Regions from separate parts of the Bacillus basilensis genome, predicted to be linked through region 3. Evidence: riboswitches for the same ligand, from Rfam matches in the RefSeq annotation. Region 3 holds a riboswitch; each other region holds the start of a gene.
The links. Region 3 has a riboswitch for S-adenosylmethionine ahead of ACQVV1_RS10410 (LLM class flavin-dependent oxidoreductase). Riboswitches for the same ligand answer to the same signal wherever they lie in the genome.
Positions count from the first base shown of each region.

Region 1 (7,311 bases), on a different contig from region 3:
TTGTACATCCCTTTTGTAAGGATAGATACGTATGTGGGGAAATTTATATCTCTTATATAAAATATGCATCCTTTAAAATTGGAGGAGTATATGATGAATCAATTAAAAAATAAAGTAGTGGTTGTTACAGGTGTAAGTCGTTTAGATGGTATAGGCGCAGCGATTTGTAAAGAATTAGCTGAAGCGGGATACGATATATTTTTTACATATTGGACAGCTTACGATAAAGAGATGCCTTGGGGCGTTGATCAAAGTGAACAAATACAATTAAAAGAAGAGTTGCTAAAAAACGGTGTGAAAGTATCGAGTATGGAGTTAGATTTAACTCAGAATGATGCACCGAAAGAGCTTATAAATAAAGTTACTGAACAACTAGGGTACCCTCATATATTAATTAATAATGCAGCGTATTCTACGAATAATGATTTCTCTAATTTGACTGCTGAAGATTTGGATAAGCATTACATGGTAAATGTTCGTGCTACAACATTGTTAAGTAGTCAATTTGCCCGAGGATTTGATAAGAAATCTGGTGGTAGAATTGTGAATATGACTTCGGGGCAATTTCAAGGGCCTATGGCAGGAGAACTGGCGTATGCAACAACGAAGGGAGCTATTGATGCTCTTACTAGTACGTTATCGGCGGAAGTGGCTCATTTAGGAATAACAGTGAATGCAATTAATCCAGGGCCAACTAACACAGGATGGATGAATGAAGAGATAAAGCAAGGATTAAAACCAATGTTTCCTTTTGGCAGAATTGGTGAGCCAAAGGATGCAGCAAGGCTCATTAAGTTTTTAGTAAGTGAAGAAGCAGAATGGATTACGGGGCAAGTTATTCATTCAGAAGGTGGATTCAAAAGATAAAAAGAAGGTATCTCATTTTGGTGAGATACCTTCTTTTTTAATCTTTCTTCAATCTTCGTGCGACACCATTTCCTAAAGACTGTAATCCTTGAACGAGGATAATTAAAATAAACACGGTTGCATACATTACTTCAGGTTCATAGCGTAAATGTCCGAAGCGATATGCTAAGTCCCCTAGCCCGCCAGCACCTACAAGACCAGCCATTGCTGTTGCGCCAATTAAGCCGATCGTTGCAATTGTTAATCCAAGTACAAGGGAGGGACGCGCTTCTTTCACCATGACGTGCCAAATGATTTTTATAGTAGAGACTCCCATTGCTTGATATGCTTCAATCACACCACGGTCTACTTCTAATAAAGCCGTTTCCATTAAACGTGCAATATAAGGAGCTGTAAATACGACAAGTGGTACAATCACACCTTGCACACCAATAGAGGTCCCCATTAGAAACTTTGTAAAAGGTAAAATAAAGAATAATAGAATGATAAATGGAAGAGAACGAATGATATTAATAATTGTATTTAGAATAGGATAGATGATTTTATTTTCGCGCTGTCCACCAGGTCTTGTTAAAACAAGTGTGACGCCAAGTGGTAACGCAATAAGGATAGAAATTAACAGCGAAATAGATGTCATTTGAAATGTTTGAATGGTTGATTCCCATATGACTTTACCCCATTCATCCAAAAAGGACTTGTTTCCCATAGTCTGTTCTACCTCCTTCTACGATGATTCCTTGCTCTTGTAAAAACGATAAAGCACGGTGAATTTCATTTTGTTCACCTTGCATATGAACGACAAGTTTCCCGTATGCCTCGTTTTTTAATTGCGTAATATTACCGGATAAAATATTCGGATATACTTGGAAACGTTTTGTGGCAACAGCTAAAGCAGGTTCCCCTGAAGTAGTGCCAATAAATGAAAGGCTTACGATTTCCCCGGTACTTTGTAGCTCTTTTTGTACCTCTTCTGGAATTTTCGCTGCAAAGGCACTATTTACAAATTTCTTTGTTGTTACATGTTGTGGGTTTGTGAAAATATCCTTCACAGTCCCGCTTTCGACTACAGCCCCTTGTTCCATAACAGCAACCTGGTCGCATATACGCTGGATAACGTTCATTTCATGTGTAATGAGTAAAATCGTAATTCCGATTTCTTCGTTGATTTTTAATAACAAATCAAGAATAGAATCAGTTGTTTCTGGATCTAAAGCACTTGTCGCTTCATCACTTAATAACACTTCCGGTTCATGTGATAGTGCACGAGCGATGGCCACACGTTGTTTCTGACCACCAGAAAGCTCACTTGGATAGGCGTCTTTTCGATTGAAAAGATCGACAATACGTAAATACTTTTCCACCCTTTTTTCAATTTCTACTTTCGGAATGCCAGCAAGGCGTAAAGGTAGTGCGATATTTTCATAGACGGTAACGGTTTTAAGTAAATTGAACCCTTGAAAAATCATTCCGATTTTTTGTCGCGCTTTTGCTAGTTTTTTTGTCGACAGTGTTGTTAAATCTTGCTCGTTTACAATGATGTTTCCTGTCGTTGGTTTTTCTAATAAATTTACACAGCGAATTAATGTGCTTTTACCAGCGCCGCTATATCCAATGATTCCAAATACCTCACCTTTTTTTACTTGAAGGGAAGTAGGTTTAAGAGCTTCCACATTCCCTTTTTTTGTTGTAAATACTTTGGATACATTTTTCAATTCAATCATTATCCTCAGCTCCTACCAAGACGGTAAAACAGAACCATCAAATTTTTTCTCGATAAATTCTTTTACTTCTTTAGATTGATAAGCCTTCTTTAATTTATTTACAACAGCATCATCTTTATTTTCAGTACGAACAACGACCCAGTTCACATATGGTGAATCTTTTCCTTCACGGAAAATAGAATCTTTCGCAGGGCTTAATTTTGCACCTAATGCAAAGTTTGTATTAATTGCAGCTGCTTTCACTTCACTTAGTTGTGTTGGCAATTGAGATGCCTCTAATTCAACGATTTTTAATTTTTTTGGATTTTCAATTACATCTTTTGCAGTCGCTTTTTCTGTAGCTTTTGGATCCACTTTTAAAACCCCTGCTTTTTCAAATAGCTTTAAAGCGCGAAGTTCATTCGTTGGGTCATTTGGTACAGCAATTGCATCGCCCTCTTTTAAGTCTTTTACATCTTTTATATCTTTAGAATATACGCCCATAGGGAATGTTACAGTTGAAAATACTTCAGTTAATTTCATATTGCGTTCAGATTTAAATACGTCTAAATATGATTTCGTTTGATAGCTATTTACATCGAGACTTTTTTCATCTAAAGATACGTTTGGTGCTACATAATCATTAAATACTTTTATATCGATTTCGAGTCCGTCTTTCACTGCCACTTCTTTTACCTTTTCAAAAATTTGTTCATGCGGTCCACCTGTTACGCCGACAGTAATCTTTTTCTCATCTAACGCTTTTACCTCTTTATCTGAACCCCCGCTACATGCGCCTAATAATAGTACCGCTCCACTTACAATGCTCAATAATACCTTTTTCATCTATAATTCCCCCTTAATATACGTTTCAAAATAAAAAGCACCTCTCAAAATAAGAGAGGTGCCGAATAGACAAAATAGGTTCCTCTCTTATCTTCCAAAACGAAAACTCGTTTTGCAGGAATTAGCACCTTAGCTTATACGTCATAAGCTCGGTTGCCGGGCATCATCGGGCCAGTCCCTCCGCCACTCTTGATAAGAGTATGTGTATGTAGTTTTTTAATATGGTACTAATAGTAAATCTTACAAAAAGAATTGTCAACGTTATTTTCTGAATATATTTTATTTTAAGGTAATCGAGACATTCCCTTTTTTATGCCCTTTTTCTACATATATATGAGCTTCAGCAATTTCTTCTAATCGGTAAGTTCTATCAATAACGGGTTTTAAATTTTCTGTTTCAGTTAGTTTTTTTAGTAGAAACATATCTTCTTTACTGACCTTTGCCATCATGCCATTAACAGAGACATATACACCAGTAGGCGTTAATGCTTTTTTTCCAAGGGATCTATTATGTTTTCCAACAGCATCAAATATAATATCATAGTATTCCCCTTGCTTAGTAAAATCTTCTTTTGTATAATCGATTACTTTATCAGCTCCTAAAGATTGCACTAGTTCAAAATTTGAATGACTACAAACAGCTGTAACGATTGCGCCGAAATATTTAGCAAGTTGTACGGCAGCTGTTCCTACTGATCCAGATGCACCATATATTAGCACTTGTTGCCCCCTTTTTATACGGGCCTTTCTTAGGAAGTGTAGTGCCGAAGTTCCGCCAAAGGGAATAACTGCTGCTTCCTCATACGTCACATTGGTAGGCTTTAATGTTATTAATCCACTTTCATGTACACATGTATATTCTGCATAACCACCGACATTAAGCTCTGTTAATGCAAAAATTTGATCTCCTTTTTTAAATTGAGTTACATCTGTTCCTATTTCTTCGATTTCACCGGATAACTCTACACCGAGTATAGGCTTTCTCGGTTTTCTAAAACCTAATATGATCCGCATAGGAATCCAAAATAAGAGAGGGCTATTAAAGCCGCGTATTCTACAATCTCCAGTCGTTACACTTGTTGCGTGAATCTTGACTAATACCTCATTCTTTTTAGGGATAGGTTTCTCTGCATCTTGAAGTTTGAGAACATTGGGCGGTCCATACTTTGTGCAAATTATTGCTTTCATAATGACCTCCTGAAATGAGTTGTTGTTATTTACATCATATTTAACTAATTCTTTAAAAATGTTGCTATGAGAGTAATAAAGTTAAATAGGGAGATTAAAAATTATATAGATTTCAGAGGGAAACAGATGATATCCTTTTGGAAAGGAGGGGTAATTATGAAAAAACTTATTTTAACTTCTAGTTTAGTCCTTGCAGTTATGTTAGGTGCAGGATGTAGTAATGAGAAAACAGCAAAGACAGATGAACCGAAAAAAGAATCAGTTCAAAAAGAAAAGGAATTAACGGCGAAGGATGTTTTCACGAAAACGAACGAAGCTTTTAAAAATGAAGAACATGTAACGATGACATATGATGTAGGGATAAAAGCTGAGGGAACAGAGATGGATATATTAAAGGCTAAGATGCAATTAGAGCCAAAGACAAAGAATTCTCGTTCTGAAATGAATGTTTCTGGTACGGATATTGTAGTATATACTGTGGATGGTAAAGTTGCAGGTCAGGTGAAAAATCCTGCTACAGGAGAAGTTATATCTGTACCAGAGGAGCAATTAAATGCTGGTGGGATGAAAGCAACTCAAGATATTATAGATAATTTAGAGGTGCCAGCAGTAGTGTTAGATAAAATGAAGATGGAGAAAAGCGGAGATAAATACAAACTGAAGTTCGCATTAAAAGGGAAAGAAACAGAAAGTATGTTAACTAGCATGGATGAAACGCAGAAGAAAATGCTACAAGCGCAAAACGCAAAGATAGAAGAAGTGGATGCAGAATATATAATTACAAAAGATTTTAAATATGAATCAGCGAAGATTGATATGATTATGAGTAGTAATGGTGGGGATAAGGCGCACATTATTACGAATGCAAAATATACATCGTACGAAAAGTTTGAGCCAATACAGATACCAGCAGCCAAGTAATGAATGTTAAGGGAGGTACCTGAAAGAATGGGTATCTCTTTTTGTTGCTAATAAGGAGAGTGTCATTTGAAAAAAAGAAAGATAGCATTTGTCATTGTAGCGTATACCGTTTTGCTTGCAACGTCTGTACATACATATAAAAAACAACTTGATCATCCTATTATGAGTGATGTAGGCAAATTGCTTCCGACAAAAATAAAACGTGTTGAAAGTGCTACAGATGAGCACTCGTTAATACAATTATTGCGAGATGCAAATGTTTCAGGAGAGAAGATTTCTATTGCTGGTATGCAACATAGTCAAGGCGGTCAGACATATTATGCACATGGTACGATGCTTGATATGAAAGGGTATAATAAAATATTAGAATTTAACCCAGAGAAGAAGGAAATTACAGTTCAAAGCGGTGTCACGTGGAATGATATTCAGAAGAAAGTAAATCCATATGGCCTGGCCGTTCAAGTAATGCAGTCTCAAAATATTTTTACAGTTGGCGGTTCATTAAGTGTGAATGTACATGGTCGTGATATTCGTCATGAAGCATTGATTGATACAGTCGAATCATTTCGATTATTAATGGCAGATGGCACCGTACGTAATGTAAGTAGAGAAGAGAATGCGGATTTATTTCCTTATGTCATTGGTGGTTATGGGTTATTTGGTGTTATTTTAGATGTGACTTTAAAGTTAACAGAAGATGAATTATATGAAATGCATACGAAAATGCTAGATTATAAAGAATACACGTCTTATTTCAAAGAGAAAGTGAAAAAAGATGAAAATGTTCGTATGCACTTAGCTCGTATTTCTGTTGCTCCAAACTCATTTTTAAAAGAGATGTATGTAACAGATTATACATTGGCGCAAAATCAAAATATGAGGGAAGAGTATAGTGAGTTAAAAGAAGAAACTATTATAGCTGTGCCGAAATTTTTACTTGGATTATCACGCTATAGTGATTGGGGAAAGAATACATTTTGGGATATACAAAGAAGGTATTTTGAGCGTACAGATGGAAAGTATGAGACGCGAAATAATGTTATGAGATCCGATAGTGCCTTTATGGAATATGAAAATCCGAATAGGACAGAGGTGTTACAAGAATACTTTGTGCCTATAGATTCTTTCACGGAATACATAGATGATTTACGTAACGTATTAAATGAGGAAGAGTTTAATTTGCTCAATATTACGATTCGTTATGTGGAAAAGAACGAAAATGCAGTTTTATCTTATGCGAAAGATGATATGTTTGCACTGGTCCTTTTAGTTAACCAGGGCCGTTCTGAAAATGAGATAAAGAAAACAGAGGGTGTTATTCAAAAGATGATTGATGTTACGTTAAATCATAACGGTAGTTATTATTTAACGTATTATTCTTATCCAACGAAAGAGCAGTTAAAGAAAGCATATCCTCGTATAGAAGAATTTCTTGGAAAGAAAAAAGAAACGGATCCTAAAGAGAGATTTGTGAATTTATTTTATAGGGAGTATACGAAATGACATATAGAAGATTTGTAGCATCACAAAGCATTATTATGATGGCGGGAAGTATGGTGTTTCCCTTTTATATACTATTGCTTCGAAACGTTGGGAATAGCTTCTCACAATTTGGCTGGGCATATGGTTTGTTCGCTTTAACTTCAGCACTTGTATACCCGTTAGTAGGAAAGCTGTCTGATAGAGTAGGCGATCAAAAATTATTAATTATATATGCCTGGTCCATGGCAATATTAATGCTTTGTTTTCCTATTGCCACGGAAGTCTGGCATGTGTATATTCTTCAAAT
Region 1 covers NZ_JBNTQO010000006.1:270,820-278,130, reverse strand. Annotated here, with positions in the region: gene ACQVV1_RS15525 (SDR family oxidoreductase) at 91-867, shown strand; gene ACQVV1_RS15520 (methionine ABC transporter permease) at 905-1,573, opposite strand; gene ACQVV1_RS15515 (methionine ABC transporter ATP-binding protein) at 1,548-2,588, opposite strand; gene ACQVV1_RS15510 (MetQ/NlpA family ABC transporter substrate-binding protein) at 2,601-3,413, opposite strand; SAM riboswitch class I at 3,498-3,612, opposite strand; gene ACQVV1_RS15505 (NAD(P)-dependent alcohol dehydrogenase) at 3,693-4,601, opposite strand; gene ACQVV1_RS15500 (hypothetical protein) at 4,758-5,522, shown strand; gene ACQVV1_RS15495 (FAD-binding oxidoreductase) at 5,589-7,025, shown strand; gene ACQVV1_RS15490 (MFS transporter) at 7,022-7,311, shown strand, end outside.
Region 1: another riboswitch for S-adenosylmethionine. It lies ahead of ACQVV1_RS15510 (MetQ/NlpA family ABC transporter substrate-binding protein); the one in region 3 lies ahead of ACQVV1_RS10410 (LLM class flavin-dependent oxidoreductase).

Region 2 (7,311 bases), on a different contig from region 3:
CTGAATATTAGGTATATAACGTAATGCAATATTTATTGCATATGTAATCTTATAATGAATTCGAAATTTACTTAAGCTACTCACGAATTCGCTTGGATCAGTCGTATAAATAAAAATAAGTGTAAATGGTAATAACGTAAAATATTTTAATGAAAGTGTAGCTGCATAAAATAATGTTTCATATGTAATTGTTGCATATCCAATATGCACAAACGAAGTATATGATTCGGTTAATTCAGATCCATGGGTTGGTGTAATAAATAAAATCATGACAGAATTTAATAAACTGAATGTAAATATAACACTAAAAACAATAAAAATTTTACGGAGTGGAATTTTAGCAACTATAAGTCCCATGCATCCAATCAAAAATACAACTAGCAATACGCGAAAATCAAAAAATAAAAAGGTAAACGTCATACAAAAAATAAATAATAACAATTTCACTGCTCCATCCATGCGATGAAAATATGTACTATACATCTTCCTCCCTCCTAATAACATCAAAATAAAGTTCTATAAACCTTTCAGGATATGCAATCCCACTAAATTTAACTAGTTTGAATAAAGAACTTTCCCTTAGGTTCGCTCTTTGTAACGTTTCTGGATGCCCTAACACAATAGACGCGGTATTATTCGCAATAATTTTCCCTTCATATAAAACTATCGCTCTGTCTGTATATTCCAATGCGAGATTCATATCGTGTGTGATCAAAATAAACGATATTCCCTTTGCAGCTAATTTTCTAATAAACGACATAAATTGTTTATAATGATAATAATCTTGTCCCGCTGTCGGTTCATCTAACATGATAAGTTTCGGATTTGTTGTTAGTACAGATGCAATCGTTAATCTCTTTTTTTGTCCATAACTTAACGCCTGAATTGGCCAATTTCGAAATGGATACAAACCACAAACTTTTAACGCTTCTTCCGCTCTAAGCTTAATTTCTTCCTTTGAAAATTTTTTTAATTTTAATGAAAACGAAACCTCTTCCATAACAGTAGGTTGAGTAATCACATGATTAGGATTTTGCATCACATAAGATATAACCTCACCGCGTTTACGAATAGACCAAGAATTAATATTTACTCCATCAATTAAAATCCTATCATTTTTTGTTTTGTTTATCCCTATAAGACTATGAGCTAATGTTGATTTTCCAGCTCCATTATGGCCTAAAAGTGCTACTATTTCCCCTTTATATATAGAGAAATTCACATTATCTAATACTTTTTGTTTATTAGAATATGAGAATGACAAATTCTCTACTTTCAATAATTCTTTTTTTGTAGGAGTGTCTTTACAAAAAACTTGCTTCTCCATCCACTCATTTATTACGCCACTAACACTTTCCCTATGAAGATTTTCAAGTGGGTATATTACGTCATTATTACTATCAAAATGTAATCTCTTTAATACTTCTATATACATAGGTTCTCTTAAGCCTATAGATGGTAATATATTTGACGCTAAAATCTTTTCAGGTGTCCCAATCGCAACAATTTCACCTTCATCAATTAAAATGATTTTATCTAAATCCAGGTTTAACATTTCTTCTATTCGATGTTCAATAATTACAATTGTTTTATTATATTGTTTATGTATATCTTTAATTAGTTGTATTGTATGTATGGCGCTTAGCGGATCTAAATTTGCTAACGGTTCATCGAACAATAATATATTAGCATTTGTTGTTAACAGACCTGCTAGAGAAACAGTTTGTTTTTGCCCTCCTGATAATTCATGTGGACTTTGTTTATGAAAAGCATGCATCTTCACCTTTTTTAATGAATCCGAAACAATCTTTTTCATATCATCTTGATTTACACATTCGTTTTCTAAATAAAATGCTACATCTTCTTCTACTGTAAGGCCAATAAATTGAGCGTCTTGATCTTGTAAAATTGTTCCTACCTGTTTACTCTGTTCAAAAATACTCTCTTTCCTTGGATCTTTTCCGGCAATTAAAATATTACCAGTACTAATTCCTTCATAAGAAAATGGAATTAGCCCATTGATACAATGAGCTAACGTTGATTTCCCTGAACCACTTCGTCCAGCAACTAGTACTTTTTCTCCAGGATATATATGAAATGAAATGTCTTTTACAGTAGGCTGTGCTGTATGCTCATATTGAAAGCTGAATTGTTCAAAAGAAATAATTGGTTGCATGTTAACATCCCTACTTTTCAATTTTTAAATGTGTATGTTTCTTATTAGATTTAGCTAAACCTATTGTAATTGGCAATCCAAGAACTAAAAATACAATAACATCAGCAATTGTTGCTCCTAATACTTGTATAACAATTTTGTCAAACGGTTCTCCCATCACAATAATATCGAATGCCCCAGCAAATATAATAGCTATGACAATTCCAATTAACCCAGTAATGGCTAAATAAGAAATATCTCCCTTATTATACGTCCCGTTTTTCACACTAAAGCCAACTCTTTTTTGAATGAGTCCCATTGCAAATCCGATAATGCCTGAGCTAATAACCCATCCCCACCAAATACCCCATCCAGCGATCGTATCTGTTACGGTATGACCGATAAGACCTATTAACAGTCCTGCAACTGGACCAAATAGAGCTCCAAAAACAGTTAAAATAGCTAATGCGGGTTTAATAAATGTATTTGGCGCAATAGAAAATCCCCAAAGTCCTAATATCCCATATAATGCTGCCCCAATTCCGATTGCTACTACTAATTTTGTTGATAATTTGTTCATTACAATTCCCCTCTCATATTAGTCAACTTTTATTACTCTATATTTATTTTGAAAATGAATTATGCATCGACACTCCCTTTCTATACAACAAAAAATGACCTCTTATATAAGAGGTCATTTTCTTTCACGTTCAAGAATCCTCTTATCTTCCAAAAAACACATCGTGTCCTCTGCGGAATTAGCACCTTCCTATAAATTTATATAGGGGTTGCTGAGGTTTCATAGGGCCGTTCCCTCCACCTCTCTGGATAAGTATTAATTTGTAATTCGTATTATGGCACTAAGAATTGTAAATTTCAATACTTTTCTAATTATTTTTTATTTAACGGTACATTCAAATCATTGTATTCTTATCGGAATTATGAAATAATAAGTTCAAAATAGTTACGGGAGGAATGCACGATGAAAGTAATCGGTTTAATTGGTGGACTAAGTTGGGAATCTACATCGTTATACTATAAACATATTAATACACTTACACTCTCTCAATATGATCAAAATGCAAAGCTTGTTTTATATAGCATGGACTTTGGTGAGGTAACTACTTTATTACAAAATCATCAATATGAAAAAGTGAAAAACGAATTAGTCACAGTTGCAAAAAAAGTTGAAAAATCTGGAGCTGAATGTTTATTAATGTGTTCTAATACGGTCCATTTATTTGCTGAAGAAGTAGAAAGTGCAATATCCATCCCGCTTCTTCACATTGGTGATGTAAGTGCTAAAGAAATGGTAGAACAGAATATAAAGCGTATCGGACTATTGGGTACAAAACAAACGATGGAACAAGACTTCTATAAATCACGTCTAGCAAACTATAACATTGAGACAATCATTCCAAATGAAGAGGAAAGAAATTTTATTCATCACGTTATTTTAAATGAATTAAGTAAAGGAATTATTTCAGAAACCTCAAAAGAAAAGCTATTACAAATTACAAAATTATTAATTCAAAATGGCGCAGAAGGAATATTACTAGGATGTACTGAAATCCCTTTGCTTATTTCACAAAACGACCTTACTGTTCCTGTGTTTGATACTGCTTTTTTACATGCAAATACTGCTGTGCAGTTTGCGGGATAACAATATACAAGCATAAAGGTAGAACCTCTATGCTTGTATATTGTTGACACTATTTACTTAAAAGAGATTCAATAACTGCAATGGCTTCTTTTGGACCACCACATTCTAAAAAACTATCATTAAGTTTTCGTATACCATGTTTATACTTTTCATTTGAAAGTACGTTTGTTACCGCTTCTTTCAAAGTTTGCACATTAACATACTCTTTTAATAACCGATGCGCTGCTTCAAGCTCAGTTAACCTTTGTGCTATCATTGGCTGATCTTTATCATGTGGAATTATTACAAATGGGACTTTAAAATATATAGCATCGTGTACGCTATTCATGCCGCCATGTGTAATAAAAACATCTGTTTCACTTAATATTTCTGATTGGGGTACGTATGAAGCAATTATAAAATTGTCTGGCGCTTTTTTAATTTTAGAACGATCATTTCTATCACCAATTGCCATTACAACTATCCCATCAAAATCTGAGAAAGTATCAATACAAGTATTAAAGAATGGTTCGAGTCCTTCAAGTAGTGTTCCCATTGAAATGTAAATAACTTTCTTCTCTTTAAGCATTTCAAATGGAAACTCTACATTTGTTTTACGATTTGAAATACTCGGCCCAATAAAAATGTTATTTTCTCCAAACGAATTGCTATTAGGTTGGAAATAACGACTTGTGTACACGAGAGAAATATCTCCCTTATTATGCATAAATTGAAGATTATTTTTAGGTTTTACGCCAAATTCATGCTCCATTTGATATAGTAACTTTTCAGAAAGTTCATCGGGTTGGAATTGTATTTCTGCATTTGGATGAAAAGGTAACGTCTCTAAAAATTCTGGAGGAATTAAAAATATAGGAGAAGAAACTACACCTGGTATTTGTAAATACTCCTTTACTAACTCTCCAGCACCAAATATATCATAAATTACAAAATCAAAAATTATGCTTTCACATAATTTTTTCGTAATTTCTAATATATATAAAGAAGTTTGAACATGTACATGAAAGAAAGAATTCAACCCATATGAAGTTTCAGTATCAATAGAAATCTCCTTTAATAAATCTGGATGGGTATAAACAGTAGCTCCCAAATCTTCAATTCTGCCTTTAAAATGTTCTGTTGTAATATAATGTACGTGATCACCCCGTTCAATGAAGGCTTTGACTAAACTTAATGTAGGATTTACATGTCCCTCTGCTGGAAAATTAACCATTAAAATATTTAGCACTTCTTTCTCACTCCTTACATTTCAATTCACTTATTAAGCATACTGTAATTATTACCGTCAATCTTCCCCTAATAGTCCCAATAAACTTGCTACTTTAGATTGATAAATAATTGTCCGTCATTAAATTAAAAAAGGCATCTACATAAGTAGATGCCTAACCGTGATAAGGAGTGTTCTGTGAGGTTAGAATAAGCTTTTCAGCTTGTCCTATGCTATCAATATATGATTTATTTTATAAAACGTGAATAATTGATAGAATGATTTTACCTCTCTATCACCCATTTTGAATCTATCCCTAAATAAGACGACTCTAGTTTCTATAACATTTCATATATTTTAATCTTCTTTAGAGCTATCTATTTTTGTAGTTTCTCCAGTCAATCACTTATTTTTCAATTCAAAATAAGCATCTAAAATTTCTTTTCCAATATCAGAATTAATACCAGATTTATCATTAATAACCCACGGTACAACTACAGAGAATGCTACTTCAGGATTATCATATGGTGCATATCCTGCTAACGTTAAATTATAACATTCTCTTCGCTCACCTTTTTCATTTCTTCCAATATCACTTTCTCCACCGTATACTGTCTGTGCAGTCCCTGTTTTACCTGCTGGTTTATAAGATGCTTTTTGGAACGCCCTTACACCTGTTCCATCACCTTCTTGGAACACTCTTCTAAATCCTTCTTTTACTTGATTTATATATTCCACTTTCATATCTATTTTATTTAAAACGATTGGTTCTACTGAATGCACCACTTTACCAATCTCATCTTTTTGCGACGTTTGCTCTCTTACCTCTTGAACAATTTGTGGCTTCATTCGATATCCACCGTTTGCGATTGTTGAAATATACTGTACAAGCTGAAGTGGCGTATAGGTGTCATACTGGCCAATTGAGTAGTCTAGTAAGAAACCAGGTTGATTATCTTTTTTACCAATTTGTCCAGCTGTTTCATTCGGTAAATCGATACCCGTTGGAACACCTAATCCAAATTGCCTGAAATAATACCTCATTTTATCAAAGTACTCCTGTTTAATATTTAATGAACTATTTTTCACATAATCCACACCTGCAATTTTTAATGCTGTATGAAACATATAAACGTTTGAAGAGACTTGTAACGCTCTTAAATCATCAATATTTCCAAACTCTTTCCAAGACTTTTTTTCCTTAGTTCCTTTAAACTTCATAGGTGCATCATAAAAATAAGTACCTGGTGTTATAGCTTTCGTTTCAAATCCAGTTAAAACTGTTGCACCTTTAACTGTTGATCCGAGCTCATAAGAACTAGTCATTGTGCCTAAAGCATAGTCTTCAACTTCTGTTTTTCCGTCTTTTTCTACAAGTCTTTTCCCAGCCATGGATAATACTTGTCCGTTTTTCGGATTCATCATCACCACGAAAGCACGGTCTAACATGGATTCTGATCCTTTATATGCCTTTAATATTTTTTCTATACTTTCTTCTACTTTTTTCTGTAATTCCATATCTATTGTTAAAGTTAAATTCTTACCGCTCTTTCCCTCAGAAACTGTTTCCGTTCTAATTGTATTACCTTGTTTATCTGCAACGCTTCTTACTTCTTTTTTTGTACCATGAAGTGCATCTTCGTATTGCTGCTCGATATAACTTTTTCCAACTCTATCATTTCGGCTATAATCACGTACCAAGTAGTAATCTAATCGTTCACTTGGTAATCCTTCATCGGAATTAGAAACATTTCCAAGAACAGATCGGAATAATCCATCATTTACATACACTCTCTCCCAATCAACCGATACGTCTACACCTGGGAGATTCGCTAAACCTTCACTAATTATAGTGAATTCCTTTTCACTAACATCTTTTTTAATAATTTGAGGAGCCATTCGATAACCAGAAGTCATCTTACTTTTAATAGCTAACACCTTTATATCTTTATTTGTTAATTCCTGAAGATTTTTATCTGTTACACGCTTCCTTTTTAACTCTTCTATTTTTTTATCTAAATTTTCCCCGGTAATATCTTTATCTCTGAACTTATTTATTTCTTTTTTAGATACTAATTTTTCGGTAAGTTTCGGATTTAATTGCATCCAAAAATCTTTCTTATCCGTTTCAGTTAGCTTATTTATATCTTCTTGCGGCATTTCAATTATGTCTGCAAGTTGTCTTGCAGTTTTTAATATCTCTTCTGATTTTACACCTTTCATCTTTGTATATGTAATTGTACGTAAAGATTTATTATCAACTACTGGATTCCCTTCTCGATCAAA
Region 2 covers NZ_JBNTQO010000001.1:412,140-419,450, reverse strand. Annotated here, with positions in the region: gene ACQVV1_RS02205 (energy-coupling factor transporter transmembrane component T family protein) at 1-483, opposite strand, end outside; gene ACQVV1_RS02200 (ABC transporter ATP-binding protein) at 476-2,176, opposite strand; gene ACQVV1_RS02195 (ECF-type riboflavin transporter substrate-binding protein) at 2,187-2,735, opposite strand; SAM riboswitch class I at 2,875-2,990, opposite strand; gene ACQVV1_RS02190 (aspartate/glutamate racemase family protein) at 3,138-3,818, shown strand; gene ACQVV1_RS02185 (macrolide family glycosyltransferase) at 3,868-5,046, opposite strand; gene ACQVV1_RS02180 (peptidoglycan D,D-transpeptidase FtsI family protein) at 5,428-7,311, opposite strand, start outside.
Region 2: another riboswitch for S-adenosylmethionine. It lies ahead of ACQVV1_RS02195 (ECF-type riboflavin transporter substrate-binding protein); the one in region 3 lies ahead of ACQVV1_RS10410 (LLM class flavin-dependent oxidoreductase).

Region 3 (7,311 bases):
AAGCTTATAGACGTATTATAGAAGGATCTGGTACACAATTTGATCCTTCTATAGTAGCGGTTTTCAAAAAGGTATTTCCTTTGTGGGAAAAAATGGTCCCAAATTCTTTTAGTTAAAAGTTCATGTCTGAAATCGATTCATATTTGAGGTATGAAGAATGCGAAAAATGAAAAACCCGAATCCAATCGTGATAAAAGTTTGAAACTAGATAATGAATAAGGCACATAAAGAAAAGGTACCTATATATAGGTACCTTTTCTAATAGTTTTTTAGCAGAAACAACTGCATCCGATAATGATTAATAGAATAAATAATACAACTAATAAAGCAAATCCTCCAGCGAAACCGCAGCCTTCGCCGCAACTAACACCATATCCCATAACAATAGTGCCTCCTTTAGATAAAAGGGTAAAACTAGGGTTCATTCCATGGATTTTAATGGGTTCACTTTACCTTATGTTTTAAAGAATGAATTGAGCAGGTCCTTTTGAAAATAAAGAAAAGACGCCATTAGGCGCCTTCCTTTTAGGTAGATAAGACTTTAGTTTTCCAATCTAAAGAAATTTTGTATCAGTTCTTTGTGAGTATATCATAATATCTGATTGATTTATTATGCATTGTTACATACTTCTCTAAATCCCTCTATTTTTCATTTGATAAAATAAAATCCTAATATTACCAAAAAATAAATAAATATTTCTACATATTCAAGATATTTACATAAATTACAAAAGTGATACATTTAAGTTGTAAGTTATAAAAACTATTAAAGGGGGATTTATTATGTTCAAGAAATTAGTAGTAGGGCTATTAGCAACTGGTATTGCATTAACAGGAGGAATTGGAGCGGCTTCAGCTGATACGCAAAAAGCTGTGAGTTCTCCGAAGCAAGCAACATGCTCAATTCCTTATGAGTATTCTAATGGTAAATTCAAAAGAACTCTGTATTACTCAAATGGAGTATATGCTAATAGTTTTAATGAAAATGTTTGTGGCGGGACGATTACATGGTATTTAAAGCATGTTCAAAATGGAGTTGCTTTTTACGAAGGTAATTTAAAATAGTAGATTTTTTGAACCTCATTTATTGAGGTTCTTTTATTTTGAGTTTTTAAACTGATTCTCCATAAAAAAAGACACCTAAAGGTACCTTTCTGCGACTTAAATCATCTTAATTTTAATAATATAGTTTTAAGCTTAAAAACTATAGGGAGTTCTCCTATGTGCTTTTTAAATAGCTTTTGCGAAATTATGAGTGTTTTTTTATTTTGTATTTCAATAAGTTCATCTGGATCATTTTTAGATAATATTCTTTTCCTATTAGCTCAAATATAAATAATGCTATTTTCATGTTAGTAACAACATCTTCTCGAATACATTTTATTCTTTGAATGTATCTGGTTTTTCAACTCTGAATGATTTTACCTCACCGCATTCTAAACAGAATGTGGTTAATAGCTTAGAACGTTTCCCTCCTGAAAAGAACCTACTAGATTCATCTTCACAAACATATGCGTGATAAGCAGATCCAACCCTTCCTTCTTTAAATGTAGTAGAACCGCAATTATCACATCTTTTATTTTTCATATTACTAACACCTCTTTTGGTTCGTATTTATTTTGCTGTATTTTTATAATAGAAGCAAAGCAACTTGGTTATACATGATGTTTTCGACATGATACAACATACCCCTTCATATATTCGTAAGTAAAACAAGATAATACCCTCATGAACCGCTATAAAAATATGATTTCTTATATATCATTTAATTTTTATCGGAAAAATAAGTATTAAACAATTGATTTTTATTATTCTGATGATTATAATAAAAAAATCACAAAAAAAAACAATTCTTATGTTGAGAAGTGGAGGGACGGGCCCTATGAAACTTCGGCAACCTCGTTTTAGACGAAAGGTGCCAAATCCTGCAGGTGAAGAAAAACCTGAAAGATAAGAGCGGTTCAATTAGTCAAGAAGGCTACTCTTATTTCGATAAGAGTAGCCTTTTTTATGGCTAAAAGGTAAAGGGGGAATAGGTAGTGGAGTATGGTTTTTGGTTGCCGATTTTTGGGGGATGGCTTCGAAATGTAGATGATGAATCTATGCCGCCTACGTTTGAGTATGCAAAACAAACAGCGCAAGCGGCAGAACAATTAGGTTTTTCAACAACTCTTATTGCAGAATTAAACTTAAATGATATAAAAGGTGTTTCAGCACCAAGTTTGGAAGCATGGACAACTGCGGCAGCACTTGCAGCAGTGACGGATAGATTAGAGATTATGACAGCTGTAAGACCTGGTTTCCACAATCCAGCAGTTACAGCGAAAATGGCAGCGAATATTGATCAATTAAGTAATGGCCGTTTTACATTGAATGTAGTTTCAGCATGGTGGGAAGAAGAAGCTAGACAGTATGGCGGGGGATTTACTGCACACGACGAGAGATATGATCGTACGGAGGAATTTGTAACAGTTTTGAAAGGGCTTTGGAAAGAAGAAGAGTTTTCTTATAAGGGGAATTTTTATGAGATTCATAATACACATTTAAGTCCAAAACCTGTGCAGAAACAAGGGATTAAGATCTATGCAGGTGGTGAGAGTAAGCGAGGAAAAGAGGTAATCGTAAAACACGCGGATGCATATGTCATGCATGGTGGAACAGTGGAAGAAGTATCTGTGAAAATAGAAGATATGAAGAATCGTAGAAAGAAAGTTACAGAGGAGCCATTGCAGTCATTCGGGCTTGCGGCTTACGTCATTTGTCGTGATACAGAAGAAGAGGCATTAGAGGAATGGAGACGCATAACGGATGTGAAAGAAGGTGCGTTAGGTTATGCGGGTTACCAAGATTTTATTAGTAAATCGCATTTAGAACAGCAAGTGAAATTGAATGATTATTCCGTATCTAATCGCGGGTTACGTCCTAATCTAATCGGAACACCAGAACAAATTGCAGAAAGGATACTCGCTTTTGAAAAAGTAGGTGTTACATTATTACTTTTACAATTTTCGCCACAGCTTGAAGAGATGAAACGATTTTCTGAAAAAGTGATGCCATTAGTTGAATTGAAAAGAAAGGAATTGATTACAAATGAGTAAAATTTACATATTACATGAGAATAAGGAATGGACGGAACATTTAGTGAAAAGGTTGGAAGAACTGGAGTTACCGTATGAGGAATGGCATTTAGATAAAGGAACAATATCGTTAGAACAAGAGCCTCCTCAAGGTGTTTTTTATAGCCGCATGAGTGCTTCTTCACATACGAGAGGACATCGTTATGCACCTGAATTGACTGAGGGGGTTCTTGCTTGGTTAGAGGGATACGGGCGAACAGTATTTAATGGATCTCGTGCATTACGCCTTGAAGTAAGTAAATTGAATCAATATGCAGCATTAAGAAATTTTGGGATACAAGTGCCGAAAACAATTGGTGCTGTTGGCCGCGCTAATATAGTAAAAGCAGCAAGGGAGTTAGGGGAAGTACCGTTCATTACAAAGCATAACCGGGCAGGGAAAGGCCTTGGTGTTCAACTATTTCATTCCATCGATGCTTTAGAACAGTATTTGGATAGTCCGGCGTTTGAAGAACCTATCGATGGAATTACTTTAATCCAGCAGTATATTGAAGCGCCAGAACCATATATTACGCGTTGTGAGTTTGTAGGTGGTCAGTTTGTATATGCAGTTAAAGTAGATACATCAGAAGGATTTGAGCTTTGTCCAGCAGATGCATGCTCGATTCACGATGCTTTTTGCCCAGTAGGAGAAGAGAGTAAGAAAGAATCGTCAACAAAATTTGAAATTATATCGGACTTCCATGAGCCAATTATTGAACAATACAAAGAATTTTTGAAGAAAAATGAAATCACTGTTGCCGGTATTGAATTTATTCGCAGTTCGGATGGAGCAATTTATACGTATGATATTAATACAAACACAAACTATAATTCTGATGCAGAGTCTGTAGCTAATCAATTTGGTATGCTTGAGCTTGCTAAATTCCTTGGAATAGAATTAGAAAAACAAGTAGAGGCAGTTAATATATAAGATTCTAGTGAAAATCATTGTTAAAGTAATAGTGGGAGTACTTACAAGCTCTTATGTTTTTGTATTAGAACGAAAAGTATAAGAAACAGCCCAAGTTTCAATGAGGAACTTGGGCTGTTTGTATGTTGTATTTCTCTTTTATATATATTCGCAAGTAAAGTAGCATAATATTCCTATAACAATTAGAACAATAAAACGTAATAGTTCCTTGCCTGTTGATTTTGTTTTGATTGCCGATATACTTATTCTCCATCCAGCCATTTTTGGGTATGTTCGATAAAGCGTTTTGCCGCTGGTAATGCGTGTTTAATTGAAGTGAGTGACAACCCAAGTGATCGAGTAGGTCTGTCTTCCAATTCTACAATCGTAACATTTTCGCTTTGTCCTTGTAATGCGAGTTCAGACATGACGCTGATCCCAAGTCCATTCTCCACCATCGCGACAATTACATGATCATCGCCGGTTTCAAATTGAATATTGAGATGAACCCGAGCTGCTTCTAATACTTTCCTAACATCGTAACCGCACGAAGAAGCAGGCATAATAAAAGGCACTTTCTCAAGCTGAGCATACCGAATCGTGGATTGTTTACTTAACGGGTGATCTTTAGGGAGTACACATAGCATTCGATCTTTTCTTAGTGGAATAGATTCGAGATGACTTGAAGACGGTAGTGACATAAAACCTAAGTCAATTACTCCTTGTTGAATCCACGTTTCAATCGTGCCATAATCTCCTTCCATTAATTTGATTTCAATTCGAGGGTGTTCCAAGTGAAATCGATGTATGATTGCAGGCAGCCAGTGAGTGGACACGCTTGTAAAGGTGCCAATGCGCAAGGTTCCCGCCTCTATGCCATTAATCTCTGCAACAGCTTGCTTTAATCGCTCATTATGGTTTACTATTTCACGCACATGCGTTAAAATACGGTCACCATTTTCCGTTAATCGAATGCCTGTTTTATTCCGAGAAAGCAGTTGAAACCCATACTCTAATTCAAGACTCCTGATCGCATGGCTGACACCTGACTGAGTTATATTCAGTGCTTCTGCTGCTCTTGATAAATTTCCCATTTCAACCGTCTTCAGAAAAATTTCGAACTTAGTCAGACTCATCGAATCTCCTACTTTCTTATGTATGAATTTTGTTCAAGTATAGCATTAAATATATTCAATTTACTAATATTTCAATCATAAATATACTATGTACATAAAATTGAAAAGGGGAACTAAAAATGAAACCTATAAAAGCTGATTTTATGATCTTAGTTGTTACAATGACCTGGGGTTCTTCCTACCTTTTTATGAAAGTCGGATTGGAAACTGTTCCTTCATTTTCTCTTGTTGCATTACGCTTTGGTATTGCTTTTTTGGTTTGTGTCGCTGTTTTTTGTAAACAATTTCGTTCAATCTATTTTGTTACTCTAAAATATGGTTTTATTCTGGGGTTTTTACTATTTGTGGTATCTGCTTCAGTCATCTTAGGTTTAAAAACAACATCAGCTTCAAATGCCGGTTTTCTAGCCAGTTTGACTGTAATCTTTATCCCTTTATTATCTATCGTTCTGTTCAAAGAACGACTAAGTTATAGACTGATCATTAGTGCCCTTGTTGCAATGACAGGCATTGGTTTACTGACTTTGAATAATCAATTAACACTAAACTCTGGAGATTTACTCTGTATACTCGCCGCTTTCTTTTATGCTTTTCATATTATTGTCACCGGGAGGGCGGCTAAAGTTGCGAATACATTGCAGCTTGGTATTCTTCAATTGGGATTTGCAGGAGGCTTTGGCATACTCTTTGCCCTGATTTTCGAAAAGCCGCAACTTCCATCCACTAAAGAAAGTTGGATCGCTGTACTGGTGTTAAGCATTGTCTGCAGTGCTTTTGCCTACATTGTTCAGGCGATGGCGCAGAAATACACAACACCGACACATACAGGACTCATTTTTTCATTAGAACCTGTATTTTCTGCAATATTCGCTTACCTGTTCATGAACGAAGTATTGCCACTCAAAGGGTATATTGGAGCATTGCTTATTCTTAGCGGTGTTATACTGGCTGAGATAAAAGTGAAGCGAAAACATTCATTTAAAGTAAAGAAGAGAGACGTGAAATGTACAGAGTAGTACCACTGAGTGAAGTTTCGCTTTATTCCAATGATTTTTGAATGTTATATTCCCTTATTATTTATATATTCACAAGTAAAACAACATAATATCACTATGAACACCTATAACAATATGAGTTTTTGCATATTTCAAAACTTAGTATATCCTTCAAAAAATTTTAATAGTATAATATGTTTTGTCATATTATTTTAGATTTTTCGACAAAATATATAAATAGAGAACGTATTGGGAGAAGGAATTATGTACACAAAACTACTAAAATCAATTACATCATTATCACTTATAGGTGGTGCTTTACTATATACAAATGGCAGTGACGTGAGAGCTGCTGAGGCAGGTATTTTTTCTGATGTGCCTACGTCGCATTGGTCGTATCCGGCAATTAAAGATTTATCGAGTAAAAATATTATTTCCGGTTATGGAAATGGGAAGTTTGGTTTCGGTGATGTTGCGACGAGAGAGCAAGTTGCAGCTTTAATTTATCGTGCGCTGTTACCGAATAAGCAAGGTGGTGCGTTCAGTAATGAAGGTGCTCGTTATGTATTAAAAGATGGATCTACTTTAAACAATCCGTATCGAGATATTCGCGCAGGATCCACATTGTTTCCAGAAGAGGTTTTAACGTTAACGAAATTAGGAATTTTTAATGGGGATGGAAACGGAGGGTTTAGACCGAAAGATTCTGTTAGCCGTGCAGAAATGGCGCAAATTATTAAAAATGCTTTTCAAGTTTCAGCTAAGCAAAAGCATACATTTAATGATGTTCCGAATGGTTTTTGGGCAGAAGGTGCGATTAGTGCGGTGCAGTCAAACGGGATTGCATCTGGTACAGGCGACGGGAAATTTGAACCTGCAAAAACGGTAACGCGTGAACAGTATGCACAGTTTTTATATAATGCTTTGCAATATAAAAATCCTGCGGTTGCGGTGAAAGATACAGGAGATGCAGCATTATTAGCAGCATTTAAAGATGAAGTGCAAAAGCGTATTAATACATATGAAACAAATATTACACTTCCATATAAAACGAAAAATAGCAATATGCAAGAAGTGATGGATACGCTTTTTAACGCCTATAAAGAAGTGGCAAGTAAAAATGAGTATACAAATTATAATAGATCGAATGT
Region 3 covers NZ_JBNTQO010000004.1:210,902-218,212, forward strand. Annotated here, with positions in the region: gene ACQVV1_RS10390 (HD-GYP domain-containing protein) at 1-116, shown strand, start outside; gene ACQVV1_RS10395 (YjcZ family sporulation protein) at 270-380, opposite strand; gene ACQVV1_RS10400 (LCI fold-containing protein) at 784-1,065, shown strand; gene ACQVV1_RS10405 (hypothetical protein) at 1,381-1,587, opposite strand; SAM riboswitch class I at 1,851-1,957, shown strand; gene ACQVV1_RS10410 (LLM class flavin-dependent oxidoreductase) at 2,040-3,098, shown strand; gene ACQVV1_RS10415 (ATP-grasp domain-containing protein) at 3,091-4,050, shown strand; gene ACQVV1_RS10420 (LysR family transcriptional regulator) at 4,293-5,165, opposite strand; gene ACQVV1_RS10425 (DMT family transporter) at 5,285-6,181, shown strand; gene ACQVV1_RS10430 (S-layer homology domain-containing protein) at 6,425-7,311, shown strand, end outside.